Linked DNA regions of Streptomyces sp. SN-593. Each later gene encodes a partner of the first gene's protein in a complex. Links are inferred from orthologs where the notes say so. Each region holds a gene or a part of one and is shown in the gene's direction. Other genes may lie near its edges.

Region 1 (9,739 bases):
TGGCCGCCGGCGCCCGCGGCCTGGTCGTGGCCGGCACCGGAGCGGGCAACGCCAACCCCGAGATCGCCGACGCGGTGCGCCGGGCCGTCGCCGACGGCGTGCTCGTCCTGATCAGCACCAGGGTGCCGGCGGGCGCCGTCGCGCCGCTGTACACCGGCGGAGGCGCGGTGGACCTGGTGGCGGCCGGCGCGCGGCTGGCCGGCTCGCTGCGCCCGGCCCAGGCGCGGATCGCGGTGCTCGCGGCGCTGCTGGCCACCCCCGGGGGCGAGGACCCCGGACAGACCCTGGAAGCGGTCCTGCGGGCGACCCCGCAGGCGCTGCGGGCGTCAGAGCTTTATCTGGTTGATGGTGTCGGCCACTGAGTTGAGGAAGCGGTTGATGTCCGGCGCCATGTTCGTGGAGGCCAGGAAGAAGCCGAACAGGGCCGCCACGATGGCCGGCCCCGGCTTGATGGACTTGGCCCGGATCATCACGACCAGCACGATCGCGAGCAGCAGTGCGGCAGACAGGGAGATAACCATGACGGATCACTTCCTCTTTCGGTAATGCCGGTCCGGGGACCGCACCGCCGCCCCCGCCTCGCCCGTTCCATGGTGCCATCAGCCACGGACACAGGAGACGTGTCTGGACCCATAGTCCCATTCCCACGGGCTAGTCGCGGCACACCACGAGCAACGCCCGGTCGTCGTTGACGTCTTTGGCCACCGCCTCGATCAACCGCCAAGCGGAGCCGCGGAATCCGCCCGGCACCAGGCGGTCCGCCTCGCCGATCAGCCGGTCCATCCCCTCGGCGATCTCCCGGTCCGGCGTCTCCACCAGGCCGTCGGTGAACAGCATCAGCACGTCACCAGAGCCCAACGTGCCCTTCACGCCGTGGAACTCGGCCCCGTCGTACACCCCGAGCAGGGGTCCCTCGGCCGCCATCTCCTCCCAACGGCCGGTCCCCGCGTGCAGTTGCACCCCCGGCAGGTGGCCCGCCGAGAGCAACTCGTAGTCGCCGCTCTCCAGATCAAGCACCAGGTGCACCGACGTGGCAAAACCCTCCTCCCAGTTCTGCCGCAGCAGGTAGCCGTTGGCGGCGCCGAGGAAGGCGTGCGGGGGCAGCGAGCCGAGCAGCCCGCCGAACGCGCCGGACAGCAGCAGCGAGCGGGACGCGGCGTCCATGCCCTTGCCGGACACGTCGGTGAGCACCGCCTCCAGCACCCGGCCGTCGGAACTGCGGGTGGCGACCACGAAGTCACCGGAGAACGACTGGCCGCCGGCCGGCCGCAGCGCCATCTCCGCGTGCCACCCGCCGGGCAGCCGCGGCAGCCTGCTCTGCACCCTGATCCGCTCGCGCAGGTCGAACAGCATGCTGTGGCCGCGCCGCCAGGGCACCCCCACCCGGGCCCTGAACTGCGCTATCACCAGCCCGACCAGCGCCACCGCGGTCACCAGCAGAACCGTGCCCGGCGTCACCCGCCCCGGGCCCTCCCGGTACGGGCCGAGCACCGCCGACTCCACCACCATCGCCAGCGCGGAGCCCGCGTACAGCAGCAGCAGGCTCGCCGGGCGCAGCAGCAGCCCGCCGGCCAGGATCGGCAGCACCAGGGCCTCCGGCGGGCACCACACCGGCATGTTCACCGACGCGTACGCCAGCGCGGGGATCGCCACCGCGACCGCCGCCAGGCCCGCCCACTCCGAGGCGTCGCCCCGGAAGTAGTCGACCGCGGACCGGCGCACGGCCAACCGGGCCCGGTGCAGCCTCCTGCGCCACCGGAACCCGCGCTCGCCCTTCGCCGCCGCCTTGTCCATGTCCCCGGCGACCCTACCCACCGATTGCCGCGCCGTGCAGGGCGGATGGCCTGTGAAGTGGCACGCGGTGGCGCGAACGGGGCGCCCGCCGCGGTCCTGACGAGCGGTCGGCCCGGCCGGGCGGAAATGCGTTCGCCGCGCTCCGTGCCCGGCTGGTAGGCAGTCCGTCATGACCATCGAACTGCGCGGCGCCGCTCCGGACCAGTGGGACTACCTGTTCGACCGGGTGGAGCGGGCCTTCCACGCCGAGACCGAAGCCGTCGAGAAGCGCGCGATGTGGCGCGGCGTGTCCGAGTTCGACCGGCTGACCACGGCATGGGACGGCGACGAGCTGGTGGGCACCGCGGGCCTGCACTCGTTCCGGATGACCGTCCCCGGCGGCGGGCTGCTCGACACCGCCGGAGTGACCATGGTCACCGTCCAGCCCACCCACACCCGCCGCGGCATCCTCCGCTCGATGATGCGCCGCCAGTTGGACGCGCTGCGTGACGGGGGAGAGCCCGTCGCGGTCCTCACCGCCTCGGAACCGGCGATCTACGGCCGCTTCGGGTACGGCATCGCCACGCAGGAGATGAGCGGCGCCATCGACACCGCCCGGGTCCGGCTGACCGTCCCGGCGGCCCCCTCCGGCGCGTTCCGGCTGCGGCTGGTCGCACCGGACGACCCCGGCGCGCTCGCGGCCTGTGAGGACGTCTACGCCGCTTCGGTGGCCGGGCGGGCCGGGATGCTGGCGCGGCAGCCGCACTGGGAGCAGTTGGGCATCGTGGACGCGCCCGCGGTCCGGCGGGGCGCCGGCCCCCTGATGTGCGTGCTGGCCGAGAGCGGCGGCGAGGTGCGCGGCTACGCCCGGTACGCCGTCGCGATCCGGAGCGGCGGCGAGAACGAGGTGCGGCTGCGGAACATCGCCGCACTCGACCCGGCGGCCTACGCCGAACTGTGGCGCTACCTGCTCTCGATCGACCTCACCGGGTCGGTCCGCTTCGGCAGCCTCCCGGTCGACGACGCGCTCCTGCACCTGGTCTCCGACCCGCGCCGGTGCGCCCTCGCCCTGGCCGACGGGCTGCACCTGCGGCTGGTCGACGTCGGCGCGGCGCTGGCCGCCCGCGCCTACTCCGTCCCGGTCGACGTGGTGCTCGACGTCGCCGACGCCTTCTGCCCCTGGAACGCCGGGCGCTGGCGGCTGTCCGGCGACGCCTCCGGGGCGACCTGCGAGCGCACCACCGACCCGGCCGACATCGCCCTGGACGCCAAGGAGTTGGCGGCGGCCTACCTCGGGGGCCCCACCCTCGGCGCGATGGCGGGCGCCGCCCTCCTCCACGAACTGCGCCCCGGCGCCCTCCCCCTCACCAGCGCCGCCTTCCACACCACCCCGGCCCCCTGGCTCCCCCACGGCTTCTGACCCCCGGCCCCCCGGGAACACCCACCCGGGCACCCGCGGGATCGCCGCTGCTCGCGGGCGCGCTGTCGGTAGCGGTGTCTAGGATCGTGGCACGGACCAGATCCTGGGGGTGGGCTCATGAACATCCAGCACCTGACCAGTGCGGCAGCAGTCGAAAAGGCCCTGATGGAGTATGACCGAAAAGGGGGACAGGCGTTTCGGGACGAGTATCACTTCGGGTCCGCCACGCAGTACTACATCCACTCCACGGATCGGTTGTACGACGCTAAGGCGATCGCCGGCGTTGCCTTCGGGTACCAGCACCCGAATGACGGCCCTCTGTCGAAGGACGCCTTCTCCGGCGGGGAAGCCGCCGCCAACCGCGTGCTGCGCTCGCTGGGATACTCCGTCATTGGCAACCACTCTGAGACAGTGGACGCCGAACGGGCCTGGCGTATGGCTGTCTGGGCGGATTTGGTCGCGCGAGGGGACGCTGACGGTTTGGTGACCCCGGATGCCCTGAGGTCCGTGGGGGCGTACGGAAATTTCCGTGGCATCTGGACAGATAAGAAGCGTACGAAGAAGATCCACCCCAACGGGGTGGCGATCGGGCTCAAGCACACCGGTCAGCACTACCCCGATGACCTGAGTGAGACGGGAGTCCTGTACCACTACCCCGTCACGCGGCAGCGTGGCCGGGACCTCGGCGAAGTGAACGCGACGAAGGCGGCGGCCCTCACCGGGCTACCCGTCTTCGTGATCACCGAGCATGGCGATCTCCGGGGCGTACGGCTTGCTTGGGTGGAAGGCTGGGATGATGAGAGCAGCCTGTTTCTGGTCACGTTCGGCGAAAACCCTCCCGGCCGCGTCATCAATCGCGACCTTTCGGAAGAAGAGCCATTTATCCTTGAGGGGAACCGCAGGCGTCGGCGGAACGGCTCCGTTGTTGAGCGGCCCGATCAAGCACGCTTCAAGCTTGAGGTTTTCCTCAGGTACGGCCCGCGCTGCCCTCTTTCCGGAATTGATGTGCCTCAAATGATCGAAGCAGCACATCTGCGGGGCGACGCTGAGGGCGGCAGCCCTGACGCCCGGAATGGGCTCCCCATGAACGCTGCCCTACACCGGGCTTTCGATGCACACCTCTTCGCCATCCATCCTGATTCCCTCACGGCAGAGGCCCGCCCTGGAGGACCGAGCTTGGCCGCCATGGGCATCCTTCATCCGCGGCTGGACCTTGAGCAGCTTCCGCACCGTGAGGCTCTTCGCTGGCGCTACAACGAGTGGTTGCGGCGCACTGGCCGCGAACAGCAGGTCCAGAACGAGGAGCATGCCGCGCCCTGAGGCAGGGCGGGAGGGGGGTGGAGCGGGCGACGGGAATCGAACCCGCGTAGCTAGTTTGGAAGACTAGGGCTCTACCATTGAGCTACGCCCGCGAAGCCGGTGGGTGCTGGGAAACAGCACCCTGGCACCCAGGATTCTGGCACACCGCACGCCACCCGGTCGAACCGGCTCGGCGGTGGGCGTGAATCCTGGCTGCCCGGGCGTACGGAGGCATGTACTCTACGTGTCGCACCAGCGGGGTGTGGCGCAGCTTGGTAGCGCGTCCGCTTTGGGAGCGGAAGGCCGTCGGTTCGAATCCGGCCACCCCGACCAGCAGTTACGCGGTCACCGCAGCGAAGTGCGCAACGACGACGCGACCCCGCCACCGCCGGCGGGCGGCGAGAGTGCGACGGATCGGATCGACCCCGTCCGGGGCGTTTGGCGCTACCGGTAGGATGGGCGGTCGGCGACCCGACGCGTGGCCCCGACCGCGCGCATGAGAGTGGCCCCCATCAACGTAAAGCCCCCAAGGAGACCCAACCGTGAAGAGCGCCGTCGAGACTCTGAACCCGACCCGGGTTCGACTCACTGTCGAGGTGCCCTTCGAGGAGCTCAAGCCCAGCCTCGACGCGGCGTACAAGAAGATCAACCAGCAGGTCACGGTGCCGGGCTTCCGCAAGGGCAAGATCCCTGCGCGCGTCATCGACCAGCGGTTCGGCCGTGGCGCGGTCCTCGAAGAGGCCATCAATGAGGCGCTGCCGAAGTTCTACACGGAGGCGGTCACCGAGGGTGAACTCGCCGAGAACGTGCTCGGGCAGCCCGACGTGGACATCACCGAGTTCAACGACGGCACCGAGCTGAAGTTCACCGCCGAGGTCGAGATCCGCCCGACCATCGAGATCCCGGACTACTCCGGCATCGAGGTCACCGTGGACGCCGTCGAGGTGCCCGAGGAGGACGTCGACACCTCGCTGGAGCAGCTGCGCGACCGCTTCGCCACCACCACCCCGGTCGAGCGCGCCGCCGCCGAGGGCGACGTGGTCGTGGTCGACCTCCAGGCGTCGATCGACGGCAAGGTGCTGGAGGACGGCGTCGCCAGCGGCGTCAGCTACACCATCGGCTCCGGCCAGCTCCTCGACGGCATCGACGAGGCCGTCACCGGGCTGGAGAAGGGCGGCACCGCCACCTTCACCTCCTCGCTCAGCGGCGGCACCGGCGCCGGCCAGGACGCCGAGGTCAAGGTGGACGTCACCGACGTCCAGGCCCGCGAACTGCCCGAGCTGGACGACGAGTTCGCGCAGCTCGCGTCGGAGTTCGACACCCTGGAGGAGCTGCGGGCCGACTCCCGCAAGCGCCTGGAGCGGATCAAGACCTACGACCAGGCCACCCAGGCCCAGGAGAAGGTGCTGGACGCGCTCATCGAGCTGACCGAGGTGCCGATCCCGGAGAAGCTGCTCGCGAGCGAGATCGAGACGCGCACCCACAACCTGGAGCACCACCAGTTCCCGGCCCTCGGCCTGACCTGGGACACGTACCTGGAGCGCGAGGGCAAGACCCGCGAGGAGTACGACGCGGAGGTGTCCGAGCAGGCGGTCAAGGGCATCAAGACGCAGTTCATCCTCGACGAGCTGGTCAAGACCGAGAAGCTCTCGGTCAACCAGGAGGAGCTGACCGAGCACCTCATGCGCCGCGCGCAGTCCTCGGGCATGTCGCCCGAGCAGTTCGCCCAGGCCGTCGTCGAGGGCAACCAGGTCCAGCTCCTGGTCGGCGAGGTGGCCCGCGGCAAGGCACTGGCCGTCGTCGTCGAGGCCGTCAAGGTCACCGACAGCAACGGCGAGGTCGTCGACCTGTCCGACGAGGAGGAGGACGAGGACGCCTCCACCGAGGACGCCGCCGAGGCCGCCTCCGCCGAGGCCGCTTCCACCGAGGACGCGGACGAGTCCGCCGAGACGGCCGCCGAGGACGCCCCCGAGGCCGACAAGAGCTGACCCGGAGCGGCCCGGAGCCCCGAAGGCCCTCGGCGGCCCGAAGAGGCGCCGAGGGCCGCTTCGCCGGGGCCCGCCGCGGAAGGCGTTCGCCCGCCAGTGTCAGGGCCGCGGGGAACCGCGCGACCGGCCCGCCCCCGGCGGTGGTCCAGGACCGCCGCCGGGGGCGGGCCGGGCCCGCCGGCCCGGCCCGTGACAGCGGCATCCGGTCGCGCGGTTCCCCGCGCCCCTTTTCCGGCCCGCAGGGCCCCTGTTCCCGGCCCGCGCCCCGAGCGGCGGGAGAGCGGCCCCGAGCGCGCCGTGCAGGGGCCTCCCGGGGACACGCGCCGACCCCCTTCCGCGGCCACCCGCCGTCCCCCTCTGCGGCCCCCGCCACCCTCTCCCGGGGACGCGCCCCGAGCCCCTCCACGGCGCCGCGCGGGCCGCGCGAACCCGTTCCAAACCCGCCCCCCACGGCATGCGCTCACAGCGAACAGTCCCGCGTAGGGGATTGCTGGGCCCCACCTGCGCGTTAGGGTCCACCAGTAGGAGGGCAGGGGTGCGGCAAGGGTCAGCGGCCGCCCCCGACCCGGACGAAGACCGTGACGGTCGCTTCGACCGTCCGACAACGAGCAGGTGGATACGTGACGACTCCGATGCCTACCGCCGCCGGCGAGCCGAGCCCCGGCGGTCTCGGCGACCAGGTCTACAACCGACTGCTCGGCGAGCGCATCATCTTCCTCGGCCAGGCCGTCGACGACGACATCGCCAACAAGATCACCGCACAGCTCCTGCTCCTTGCGGCCGAGCCCGACAAGGACATCTTCCTCTACATCAACAGCCCCGGCGGCTCCGTGACCGCCGGCATGGCGATCTACGACACGATGCAGTTCATCAAGAACGACGTCGTCACCATCGCCATGGGCATGGCCGCCTCGATGGGCCAGTTCCTGCTCACCGCGGGCACCCCGGGCAAGCGCTTCGCGCTGCCGAACACCCGCATCCTGATGCACCAGCCCTCCGCGGGCCTCGGCGGCTCCGCCACCGACATCAAGATCCAGGCCGAGCAGCTCCTGCACACCAAGCGCCGGATGGCCGAGCTGATCGCCGAGCACTCCGGCCAGAGCTTCGAGCAGATCACCAAGGACTCCGACCGCGACCGCTGGTTCTCCGCCGAGGAGGCCCGGGAGTACGGCCTGGTGGATGGCGTGATGCTGTCGGCCGCCCACGTCCCGGGCGGCGGTGGCACCGGCGCCGCGCCCGCCTCCTGAGGCCGCCCGCACCGGCCGCGGTGCCGCGCCCGCCCGGCACCGCCGGCGCGCCGGCCGCGGCCGCCCGGCCCCCGACAACGACGCACCTCATCACCTGGAGACGGTGGACGTGAACCCCTTGAACTTCCCCGGCAGCGGCCTCTACGAGCGCACCGCGGCCGAACGCCCCGGCGTGTTCGGCGCCGAGGCCCGCTACGTCATCCCGCGCTTCGTCGAGCGCACCTCGCAGGGCGTGCGCGAGTACGACCCGTACGCGAAGCTCTTCGAGGAGCGCGTGATCTTCCTCGGCGTGCAGATCGACGACGCCTCCGCCAACGACGTCATGGCGCAGTTGCTGTGCCTGGAGTCGATGGACCCCGACCGGGACATCTCGGTCTACATCAACAGCCCCGGCGGCTCCTTCACCGCGCTGACCGCGATCTACGACACCATGCAGTTCGTGAAGCCCGACATCCAGACGGTCTGCATGGGCCAGGCGGCCTCCGCGGCGGCCGTGCTGCTCGCGGCCGGCAGCCCCGGCAAGCGGATGGCGCTGCCGAACGCCCGGGTGCTCATCCACCAGCCGTACAGCGAGACCGGCCGCGGCCAGGTCTCCGACCTGGAGATCGCGGCCAACGAGATCATCCGGATGCGCCAGCAGCTTGAGGAGATGCTCGCCAAGCACTCCACCACGCCGATCGAGCAGATCCGCGACGACATCGAGCGCGACAAGATCCTCACCGCTGAGGAGTCGCTGGCCTATGGACTGGTCGACCAGATCGTGTCCACGCGCAAGACGTCCGTGGGCGTCTGAAGGACGGGTAAGCTGCGCCCTCCGTGCGGCGCCCCGGACCGTACTCGGATCGCGAGTACGCCCAAGGGGGGCCCACACGGGGGGCGCGGCAAGGTACCGTCGATGAGAGAAGCACCAGGTTCCGTTGAAGGTCGGCGGAGCCCAGGCGAAGGGGAAAGACCTCGTGGCACGCATCGGTGACGGCGGAGACCTGCTGAAGTGCTCGTTCTGCGGAAAGAGCCAGAAGCAGGTGAAGAAGCTCATCGCAGGCCCCGGTGTGTACATCTGCGACGAGTGCATCGACCTCTGCAACGAGATCATCGAGGAGGAGCTCGCCGAGTCCTCCGAGGTGCGCTGGGAGGACCTGCCCAAGCCGCGGGAGATCTACGAGTTCCTGGAGAGCTACGTGGTCGGGCAGGCGCCCGCCAAGAAGGCGCTCTCCGTCGCGGTGTACAACCACTACAAGCGGGTCCAGGCGGGCGAGAGCGGCCGCCCCGGGCATGACGACGCCATCGAGCTGGCGAAGTCCAACATCCTGCTGCTCGGCCCGACCGGCTCCGGCAAGACGCTGCTGGCCCAGACCCTGGCCCGCATGCTGAACGTGCCGTTCGCCATCGCCGACGCCACCGCGCTCACCGAGGCGGGCTACGTCGGCGAGGACGTCGAGAACATCCTGCTGAAGCTGATCCAGGCCGCGGACTACGACGTCAAGAAGGCCGAGACCGGCATCATCTACATCGACGAGATCGACAAGGTCGCCCGCAAGAGCGAGAACCCGTCGATCACCCGCGACGTCTCCGGCGAGGGCGTCCAGCAGGCGCTGCTGAAGATCCTGGAGGGCACCACCGCCTCCGTGCCGCCGCAGGGCGGCCGCAAGCACCCGCACCAGGAGTTCATCCAGATCGACACCACGAACGTGCTGTTCATCGTGGGCGGCGCCTTCGCCGGTCTGGAGAAGATCATCGAGGCGCGGGCGGGCGCCAAGGGCATCGGCTTCGGCGCGACCATCCGCTCCAAGCGCGAGCTGAACATGGCCGACCAGTTCTCCGAGATCATGCCCGAGGACCTGGTGAAGTTCGGCATGATCCCCGAGTTCATCGGCCGGCTGCCGGTCATCACCAACGTGCACAACCTCGACCGCGAGGCGCTGCTGCAGATCCTGGTCGAGCCGCGCAACGCGCTGGTCAAGCAGTACCAGAAGCTCTTCGAACTCGACGGCGTGGAGCTGGAGTTCGAGCGC
Region 2 (9,881 bases), 2.5 Mb from region 1 along the record:
TTCCGCCCCGTTCTGTCACAACTTCTCTACACCCCGCGGACGTTCCCGCCGCGGGCCGCCGTCCTGGGGCATGCTGGTTCCATGCTGGCCGGTGACGCGGATCGTGAGCGTGCGGTGGACGTCCTCAAGGAGGCGTACACCCAGGGCCGGTTGAGGCCCGAGGAGTACGACGAGCGGGTCGGCCGGGCGTACCAGGCGCGGACCTACGACGACCTCGACCGGATCACCGCGGACATCCCGGGCCCGATGGCGCCGTACCCGGTGTACCCGCAGGTGCCCTTCGCCTTCGCCCCGCCGGTCCAGGGCACCAACGGCATGGCGACCGCCTCGCTGGTCTGCGGCATCCTCGGCACGGTCACCATGGGGGCCGCCTCGATCCCGGCGATCATCTGCGGGCACCTCGCCAAGGGCCAGATCCGCCGCACCGGACAGGCCGGCGACGGCCAGGCCACCGCGGGGCTCGTCCTCGGCTACCTCTGCCTGTTCGGCCTGCTCGCCTTCATCGGCACGATCGTCGCCGTCGTCGCCAGCGCCCCCGGCCCCTGACCCCGCCGACACCCGCCGGACACCGGCCGGACACCGCCTCGGCATACCGCCGCCAACCGGGGCACAGCAGGCCCGCGGCGGCCCGTGTGCATTTGTTTTGACCGTAGCCGATGCGGTAGGTACGCTCTCATCTGTGCCTGGGGTGTGCCCGGGTCCTTGTGCGTGCCGTGTGACCGGACGAGGACACCGAGGCCGCGGCGCCCGACCAAACGCACTCTCCGTCCTTTCGGATACGTGCGGGGCCCGCGACACACCCGACCGCGTGGGTCGGGTCCCAGGTTAGATGTATCGAGATCGGCACACAGAAACCGGAGAAACGGTGCCTACGATCCAGCAGCTGGTCCGAAAGGGCCGGCAGGACAAGGTCGAGAAGAACAAGACGCCCGCGCTGAAGGGTTCGCCCCAGCGCCGCGGCGTCTGCACGCGTGTCTACACGACCACCCCGAAGAAGCCGAACTCGGCCCTCCGTAAGGTCGCGCGTGTCCGTCTGACCAGCGGTATCGAGGTCACCGCCTACATCCCGGGCGAGGGCCACAACCTTCAGGAGCACTCCATCGTGCTCGTGCGCGGCGGCCGTGTGAAGGACCTGCCGGGTGTTCGCTACAAGATCATCCGCGGTTCGCTCGACACGCAGGGCGTGAAGAACCGTAAGCAGGCCCGCAGCCGCTACGGCGCCAAGAAGGAGAAGTAAGCATGCCTCGTAAGGGCCCCGCCCCGAAGCGCCCGGTCATCATCGACCCGGTTTACGGCTCCCCGCTGGTGACCTCGCTGGTCAACAAGATCCTCCTGCACGGCAAGCGCTCCACCGCCGAACGCATCGTCTACGGCGCCCTGGAGGGCCTGCGCGAGAAGGCCGGTGCCGACCCGGTGATCACCCTCAAGCGCGCGCTGGAGAACATCAAGCCGACCCTGGAGGTCAAGTCCCGCCGCGTCGGCGGTGCGACCTACCAGGTGCCGGTCGAGGTCCGCCCGGGCCGCCAGAACACCCTGGCCCTGCGCTGGCTGGTCGGGTACTCCCGCGCCCGCCGCGAGAAGACCATGACCGAGCGGCTGATGAACGAGATCCTCGACGCCAGCAACGGCCTGGGCGCCTCCGTGAAGCGCCGCGAGGACACGCACAAGATGGCCGAGTCCAACAAGGCCTTCGCGCACTACCGCTGGTAGTCACCACCCCCATCGAGACCGAGAGAAGACTGAGCCACATGGCCACCACTTCGCTTGACCTGGCCAAGGTCCGCAACATCGGGATCATGGCCCACATCGACGCGGGCAAGACGACGACCACCGAGCGGATCCTGTTCTACACCGGTGTCTCCTACAAGATCGGTGAAGTCCACGACGGCGCTGCCACCATGGACTGGATGGAGCAGGAGCAGGAGCGCGGCATCACCATCACGTCGGCCGCGACGACCTGTCACTGGCCGCTCGACAACGTCGACCACACCATCAACATCATCGACACCCCCGGCCACGTCGACTTCACCGTCGAGGTGGAGCGTTCGCTGCGCGTCCTCGACGGCGCCGTGACCGTGTTCGACGGTGTCGCCGGTGTGGAGCCGCAGTCCGAGACGGTCTGGCGCCAGGCCGACCGCTACGGCGTGCCCCGTATCTGCTTCGTCAACAAGCTGGACCGCACCGGCGCGGAGTTCCACCGCTGCGTCGACATGATCGTGGACCGCCTCGGCGCGGTGCCGCTGGTCATGCAGCTGCCGATCGGTGCCGAGGCCGACTTCAAGGGCGTGGTCGACCTCGTCCAGATGAAGGCCCTGGTCTGGTCGCTCGAAGCGACCAAGGGCGAGATGTACGACACCGTCGACATCCCGGACACGCACGTCGAGGCGGCCGAGGAGTGGCACGGCAAGCTGCTCGAGGCCGTCGCCGAGCACGACGACGAGATGATGGAGCTGTACCTGGAGGGCCAGGAGCCCACCCAGGAGCAGCTCATCGCGGCCATCCGCCGGATCACGCTCGCCTCCAAGGGCGGCGCCGGCTCGGTCACCGTCACCCCCGTGTTCTGCGGCACCGCGTTCAAGAACAAGGGCGTGCAGCCCCTGCTCGACGCGGTCGTGCGCTACCTCCCGTCGCCGCTGGACGTCGAGGCCATCGAGGGCCACGCCGTCGGCGACGCGGACGAGGTCATCAAGCGCCGGCCCTCGGACGACGAGCCGTTCTCCGGTCTCGCGTTCAAGATCATGAGCGACCCGCACCTGGGCAAGCTCACCTTCGTCCGGGTCTACTCGGGCCGCCTGGAGTCGGGTTCGGCCGTGCTGAACTCGGTCAAGGGCAAGAAGGAGCGCATCGGCAAGATCTACCGCATGCACGCGAACAAGCGTGAGGAGATCGAGTCGGTGGGCGCCGGCGACATCATCGCCGTGATGGGGCTGAAGCAGACCACCACCGGTGAGACGCTGTGCGACGACAAGAACCCGGTGATCCTGGAGTCGATGGACTTCCCGGCGCCGGTGATCGAGGTCGCGATCGAGCCCAAGTCCAAGGGCGACCAGGAGAAGCTGGGTGTCGCCATCCAGCGGCTCTCGGAGGAGGACCCCTCCTTCCAGGTCCACTCGGACGAGGAGACCGGCCAGACCATCATCGGCGGCATGGGCGAGCTGCACCTGGAGGTGCTGGTCGACCGCATGCGGCGCGAGTTCCGGGTCGAGGCCAACGTCGGCAAGCCGCAGGTCGCGTACCGCGAGACCATCCGCAAGACGGTCGAGCGCATCGACTACACCCACAAGAAGCAGACCGGTGGCACCGGTCAGTTCGCCAAGGTGCAGATCATGCTGGAGCCGCTGGAAGGCGGCGACGCGACCTACGAGTTCGTCAACAAGGTCACCGGTGGCCGCATCCCCCGTGAGTACATCCCCTCGGTGGACGCGGGTGCGCAGGAGGCCATGAAGTTCGGCATCCTGGCCGGCTACGAGATGGTGGGCGTCCGCGTCACCCTGATCGACGGCGGCTACCACGAGGTCGACTCCTCCGAGCTGGCGTTCAAGATCGCCGGTTCGCAGGCGTTCAAGGAGGGTGCCCGCAAGGCGAGCCCCGTGCTCCTCGAACCGATGATGGCCGTCGAGGTCACCACGCCCGAGGACTACATGGGCGACGTCATCGGCGACCTCAACTCCCGCCGTGGCCAGATCCAGGCCATGGAGGAGCGTCACAGCGCCCGGGTCGTGAAGGGCCTGGTCCCGCTGTCGGAGATGTTCGGCTACGTCGGTGACCTGCGGTCCAAGACCTCGGGCCGGGCCAGCTACTCCATGCAGTTCGACTCCTACGCCGAGGTTCCTCGGAACGTCGCAGAGGAGATCATCGCGAAGGCCAAGGGCGAGTAGTACCTTCCGGTACCTCGTCTAGGCTTGACAGCAGGCTTTCGGGGTGTTTCCGGCGCTATGCGCCGGAAACGCCCCCGGGTCGGCATTCCAGCAAAGATCACCTGGCGCCGATGAAGCAAGGCGTACAGATCCACTCCCAGGAGGACCCCAGTGGCGAAGGCGAAGTTCGAGCGGACTAAGCCGCACGTCAACATCGGCACCATCGGTCACATCGACCACGGTAAGACCACGCTTACCGCGGCGATCACCAAGGTGCTGCACGACGCGTACCCGGAACTCAACGAGGCTTCGGCCTTCGACCAGATCGACAAGGCTCCTGAGGAGCGCCAGCGCGGTATCACCATCTCCATCGCGCACGTCGAGTACCAGACCGAGTCGCGTCACTACGCGCACGTCGACTGCCCCGGTCACGCGGACTACATCAAGAACATGATCACCGGTGCCGCGCAGATGGACGGCGCGATCCTGGTGGTCGCCGCGACCGACGGCCCGATGCCGCAGACCAAGGAGCACGTGCTCCTGGCCCGCCAGGTCGGCGTGCCGTACATCGTGGTGGCCCTGAACAAGGCCGACATGGTGGACGACGAGGAGATCCTGGAGCTCGTCGAGCTCGAGGTGCGCGAGCTGCTCTCCGAGTACGAGTTCCCGGGCGACGACCTGCCGGTCGTGCGCGTGTCGGCGCTCAAGGCCCTCGAGGGCGACAAGGAGTGGGGCGAGAAGCTGCTCGGCCTGATGCAGGCCGTGGACGAGTCGATCCCCACCCCCGAGCGCGACGTCGAGAAGCCGTTCCTGATGCCGATCGAGGACGTCTTCACGATCACCGGTCGTGGCACCGTCGTCACCGGTCGTATCGAGCGCGGTGTGCTCAAGGTCAACGAGACCGTGGACATCATCGGCATCAAGACCGAGAAGACCACCACCACGGTCACCGGCATCGAGATGTTCCGCAAGCTGCTCGACGAGGGCCAGGCCGGTGAGAACGTCGGTCTGCTGCTCCGCGGCATCAAGCGCGAGGACGTCGAGCGCGGCCAGGTCATCATCAAGCCGGGCACGGTCACCCCGCACACCGAGTTCGAGGCGCAGGCGTACATCCTGTCCAAGGACGAGGGCGGCCGCCACACGCCGTTCTTCAACAACTACCGCCCGCAGTTCTACTTCCGTACCACGGACGTGACCGGCGTGGTGACCCTCCCCGAGGGCACCGAGATGGTCATGCCGGGCGACAACACCGCCATGACCGTCCAGCTCATCCAGCCGGTCGCCATGGAGGAGGGCCTGAAGTTCGCCATCCGTGAGGGTGGTCGTACCGTGGGCGCCGGCCAGGTCACCAAGATCAACAAGTAGGTCCCGAGGGCTCCTGGAGCCGTCGGCAGGGTGCCCCACTCCGTCCGGAGTGGGGCACCTTTCTGCGTTCCGCGACGCCGCGGAGAGCCGGACGGGAGGCCCTAGCGGACGAGCCTGTCCGCGGACCTCGCCGCCGCGTACCCGAGGGCGGCCGTCAGCAGCACGCAGACCGCGACGGCGCCGGCCGGGGTGGCGCGGGAGAGCGTGAGCGCCAGCACCGTCACGGCGACCAGCGGGCCCGCCGCGTACCAGGCGAGGTAGATCAGGGGCCCGGGGGAGCCGATCGGGGAGCCGCCGCCGAGGAACATGAGCTGGGTGCGGGCCGGCCCGCGGCAGGCGCCGTAGAGCGCGGCGGCGGTGAACGGGAAGGCGCACAGCGGCAGGTAGAGCAGCGCGGCGGGGGAGCCCTCGACGGCGAAGGGGATCCCCGCGAGCAGCCCGAGGGCCGCGCCCACCGCGGCCGGCACGATCCCGTGCCGGAGCATCAGGCCGCGCAGGCGGTACGGCGACCAGGCCGAGCGCCGCAGGTCGTCGGTCTCCACCCGGGCGGACTCGGCCAGCGCGCCCACCGCGAGGTAGCCGCAGAGTAGTCCGACCACCAGGCCGACCGGGCGGCGCTCGCCGCCGAGGTCGGCGCCGAGCCCCGCGGCCGAGGCCGCGGCGGCCGTCCACAGCGCGGCGCGGCCGACCCGGCCGGGCGCGCGCAGCAGCGTCAGGGCGTCGCGCCAGACGACGGCGAGGTGCCGGGCCGCCCGGCCGCGCGGCGGCGGCAGCCGGACCATGCGGGTGGCGTCGCCGCCGGCGGCGTCCAGCAGCGCGAGCTTGGCGGCGCGCAGTTCGAGCGACCAGGCCACCGAGGCGACGGTGGTGGCCGTGGCGGCCCTGGCCCGCAGCCGCGCGGTGGGCACGGCTGCGGCCTCGCGGTGGGCGAGCAGCACCGCCGCGGCGGTGCCGGCCAGCAGCAGGGCGACCGCGGCGGGCCAGCCCGGTGCGCTGCCGCCGCAGGCCCGGACTACGGGCTGGGCGGCCCAGCCCCAGGGGCCCGACCACAGCTCGACCCACTCCAGCGGCCGGACCCGGTGCCCGGAGCCGGCCAGCGCGGTCTGCGCGCCCAGCGCGGCGAGCAGGAGGACGGCGGGCGCGGTCCAGCGGCGCACCGTCCGGGACAGGTCCGGACGGCGCTCCACCGCCATGCCGACGGCCGTGGCGAGCAGCGGCAGGCAGAGCGCGGCGGGCAGCACGGCCGGCAGCGCGTGCCCGATCGACGCCTGGCCGGTGACGCGCAGCGCGACCGCGCCGGCCAGCCCGCCGAGGACGCCGGGGACCAGGGAGAGCCCCGCGGACAGCCGGAACCACGGCCGCAGCACCGCGGCCCGCCGGACCGGCTGCGCCAGCAGCCAGCCCACGGCCGGGCCGGGCAGCACCACCGGGCCGCGCCACAGCGCGTCCCGGGCGGCGACCAGGGACAGCAGCAGGCCCAGCGCGGTGAACAGGGCCGGCAGGCCGCGGGTCAGGCCGGCGCCGAAGCCGCCGTAGTCCGCGCCTTCGCCGAGGCCGCGCAGGAAGTGCACCGCCAGCCCGCTGCCGTAGCCGACGACGGCGAGCAGCACGGAGTAGAGCAGGACGGCCAGGTCGCGGCCCTGCTGCCGGCGGTGGGCCCGGCGCTTGGCCCGCAGCCACGCGAGCGTCTCGGCGGTGCGGTCGTCGTCGGTCTCGCTCCAGCCGCCCGACGCGGTCTCCCCGGGGTCGTCGGGCTCGGTCCCGTGGTCGTCCGGCGTCCCGGTCCCGTCGTCGGACCGCTCCGCGGCACCGGCGCCCGCCGCGTCCGTGGGGGCCGTAGGGGCCGCCGCGTCCGTCGGCGCCGGCACGGGCGCCCGGTCGGGCGGGCCGGGCAGGTCGGGCGGGGTCGGCCGGACCGCCTGGTCCGGCTGATTCCGGTGGTCCGGCGGGATCGCCATGGCCGTCCGCTCCTTCTCCGTCTCCGTCCCGTCCGGCTGGTCGTCCGAGGGCGCCGCGCCTGCCGGGCGGGACGGGCCGGGCCGCTCGGCCGGGGTCGGTGCTCCGGGGTGCCGGGTCACGAGGAGGCGGCAAGCTGGGCGAGGACCTCGGCCGGCGGGCCCTGGGCGACGACCCGGCCGTCCTCCAGGGCGACCAGGTGGTCGGCGACCGCCTCGGCCAGCTCGGCCTGGTGGGTGGCGAGCAGCACCGCCACGCCGCTCTCCTTCTCGGCGACCAGCAACTCGGCCAGCCGTCGCCGTGCGTCGGGGTCGAGGCGCTGCTCGGGCTCGTCGAGGACCAGCAGGTCCCGCGGCCGGACCAGGGCGGCCGCCAGCAGCAGCGACTGCATCTGTCCGGAGGACAGCGCGCCCGGCAGCGCGCCCGCGTGGTCGGACAGCCGGCGGTCGGCCAGCACTTGGTCGATCCAGCCGGCCGCGTCGTCGACGGCGTGCGCGACCGTCACCAGCTCCAGGTGCTCGCGCACGGTGAGGTCGGGATAGCAGGCCACGGTGTCGCCGACCACGGCGACCCGGGCGCGCACCTCCGGGTCGTCCTCGCTGATCGGCCGCCCGGCGAACAGGGCCTGGCCGCCGGTCGGGGCGTCGCGGCCGGAGGCGATCCGCAGCAGCGTCGACTTGCCGGAGCCGTTGTGCCCGAACAGCGCGGTGCACCGGCCCGCGGCCACGTCCAGGTCGAGCGGCCGCAGGGCCTGCCGTTTCCCGTAGCTCCTGCTGACCTTCCGCAGCCGCAGCAGCGCGCCCGCACCCGTGGTCGCCTTCATGCGGGCCCCTTCGTGCCGTGTGGGTGGATACGCCGAGACCTTAGTACGGCGCCCCGTGCCGGGAGGCGGCCCCGCCGGCTCCGTACCCGGCCGGTGACCGGCCCCGCGGAGTCGTGCGCACGGTCGTGGCATTGGTATAGACCTATAGCCGGTCGCCCGGATAGCATGCGAGCGCAATCGCACCACTCCGTACGGTCCCTGACGGTCTGTCAGGGAATCTCGCACTTTGAGGAGTTGGAACGTGAGACAACGCATCGGACTGCTCGCCGCCGCCGCGGTCGCCGCCCTGGTCCCGCTCGGCGCCGCGACCTCGGCGCACGCGACCCAGGAGTTCCCGCACCTTGCCGGCATCTACGCCACGCAGGACGAGTGCCAGGCGGCGGGCGTCGCCGGGCATGACCTGTGGGGGCCGGTCTTCCTCTGCCAGGGGGTCGGGCTGTCGTTCTACCTCTACACCCACTGATCCACCGGCACCGCGTGCGCCTGGGGCGGGCTCCCGCCCGCTCCCGGCCCGGTGTCGACCCCCGGCGCGGTGTCCGTTCCCAGGCCGCGGGATGCCGCGCGGGCCGCCCGGCGCAGCCCCGTGGCGGCGGACGAAACGGGACGTCTCGCGCACCGCGACCGGTGCGGGCGGCCCGGGTTTGGCGAACGGCCGCCAAAGGGTAGGCTTTCCCGCTCGATTGGCCACGGCCATGTCCCCTATGGCACACTGTCCAAGTTGCTCGGTCGAGCGCCGATGCTGCGCGCCTCCCGTCGGGGGGACCGGAAGCGAGTCCCACAGTACTCGTCGTCCATATCTGCCCTCCGGGCAGCACTGGGACGGACGTACGGGAATCTTCCGGGAAGTGTCAGCGCGGCTCCGACCAGGCATCCGGTGGGTGGTATCTCCCACGCAAATCCCTGTCGCAGGGCCTTTCCGCATGCGGAAAGGCATGTGCGAGGGAGGCGACACGCCCGACCGCGTGGGTCGGACAAGCGGATGCCAGAGCGTAAACAGAGACAAGGACTACGGAGTAGCCATGGCGGGACAGAAGATCCGCATCCGGCTCAAGGCCTACGACCACGAGGTCATCGACTCCTCGGCGAAGAAGATCGTCGAGACGGTGACCCGTACTGGTGCGCAGGTCGCGGGCCCGGTGCCGCTGCCCACTGAGAAGAACGTGTACTGCGTCATCAAGTCGCCGCACAAGTACAAGGACTCGCGCGAGCACTTCGAGATGCGCACGCACAAGCGCCTGATCGACATCCTCGACCCGACGCCCAAGACCGTTGACTCGTTGATGCGCCTGGACCTGCCGGCCGGCGTCGACATCGAGATCAAGCTCTGAGAGGCGCGGAGAAGATGACCAAGCAGATCAAGGGCATCCTGGGCGAGAAGCTCGGCATGACCCAGGTCTGGGACGAGAACAACCGTGTCGTCCCGGTGACCGTGGTCAAGGCCGGCCCGAACGTCGTGACCCAGGTGCGTACCAACGACGCCGACGGCTACGAGTCGGTCCAGCTCGCCTTCGGCGAGATCGACCCGCGCAAGGTGAACAAGCCCCTCAAGGGCCACTTCGCCAAGGCCGACGTCACCCCGCGCCGCCACCTCGTGGAGCTGCGCACCGCCGACGCCGCCGAGTACACCCTCGGCCAGGAGATCACCGCCGAGGTGTTCGAGGCCGGTGTCAAGGTCGACGTGACCGGCAAGAGCAAGGGCAAGGGCTTCGCCGGTGTCATGAAGCGCCACAACTTCAAGGGCCTCGGCGCCGGCCACGGTGTCCAGCGCAAGCACCGCTCTCCCGGTTCCATCGGCGGCTGCGCCACCCCGGGCCGCGTGTTCAAGGGTCTGCGCATGGCGGGCCGCATGGGCAACGAGCGGGTCACCACCCAGAACCTGA

What was found.
Region 2: the proteins of tig (region 1) and rpsG are in contact, whole or in part, in a crystal structure (PDB 3GTY), measured with the Thermotoga maritima proteins. The link is inferred for Streptomyces sp. SN-593 from one-to-one orthologs. Residues at the interface, in WP_004081061.1 of Thermotoga maritima: Glu122, Val124, Val129, Leu130, Tyr133, Glu188, Gly259, Ile262, Tyr263, Glu266, Ser270, Glu273, Gln274, Glu277, Arg308, Gln311, Ile312, Ser315, Tyr316, Glu325, Arg329, Arg336, Leu363, Phe366, Trp367, Arg373, Leu377, Arg381, Leu384, Glu387; in WP_004081843.1 of Thermotoga maritima: Lys34, Lys52, Lys55, Glu59, Arg62, Gln63, Glu66, Asn67, Lys69, Val71, Arg95, Ala109, Lys110, Lys111, Gly112, Arg113, Pro114, Glu117, Glu121, Ile124, Ala125, Tyr127, Asn128, Asn129, Thr130, Gly131, Lys135, Asp139, Arg142, Met143.

What each region holds. Positions count from the first base shown.
Region 1 is NZ_AP018365.1:2,744,929-2,754,667, reverse strand. Bases 4,426-7,257 are described here. They hold tig (trigger factor), read left to right. Parts: upstream 4,426-5,034; coding sequence 5,035-6,480; downstream 6,481-7,257. Other genes in these bases: RVR_RS11275 (ATP-dependent Clp protease proteolytic subunit), read left to right, coding at 7,113-7,257; RVR_RS11295 (HNH endonuclease), read left to right, coding at 4,426-4,513. Outside these bases: RVR_RS11315 (asparaginase), read left to right, coding at 1-362; RVR_RS11310 (hypothetical protein), read right to left, coding at 327-521; RVR_RS11305 (PP2C family protein-serine/threonine phosphatase), read right to left, coding at 652-1,794; RVR_RS11300 (GNAT family N-acetyltransferase), read left to right, coding at 1,964-3,193; more of RVR_RS11295, read left to right, coding at 3,311-4,425; more of RVR_RS11275, read left to right, coding at 7,258-7,727; RVR_RS11270 (ATP-dependent Clp protease proteolytic subunit), read left to right, coding at 7,837-8,520; ATP-dependent Clp protease ATP-binding subunit ClpX, read left to right, coding at 8,684-9,739. UniProt on the Bacillus subtilis protein: Involved in protein export. Acts as a chaperone by maintaining the newly synthesized protein in an open conformation. Functions as a peptidyl-prolyl cis-trans isomerase.
Region 2 is NZ_AP018365.1:5,219,364-5,229,244, forward strand. Bases 1-2,974 are described here. They hold rpsG (30S ribosomal protein S7), read left to right. Parts: upstream 1-1,239; coding sequence 1,240-1,710; downstream 1,711-2,974. Other genes in these bases: RVR_RS22125 (DUF1707 and DUF4190 domain-containing protein), read left to right, coding at 82-546; rpsL (30S ribosomal protein S12), read left to right, coding at 866-1,237; fusA (elongation factor G), read left to right, coding at 1,749-2,974. Outside these bases: more of fusA, read left to right, coding at 2,975-3,878; tuf (elongation factor Tu), read left to right, coding at 4,029-5,222; RVR_RS22150 (hypothetical protein), read right to left, coding at 5,324-7,180; RVR_RS22155 (ABC transporter ATP-binding protein), read right to left, coding at 7,297-8,001; RVR_RS22160 (hypothetical protein), read left to right, coding at 8,243-8,464; rpsJ (30S ribosomal protein S10), read left to right, coding at 9,021-9,329; rplC (50S ribosomal protein L3), read left to right, coding at 9,344-9,881.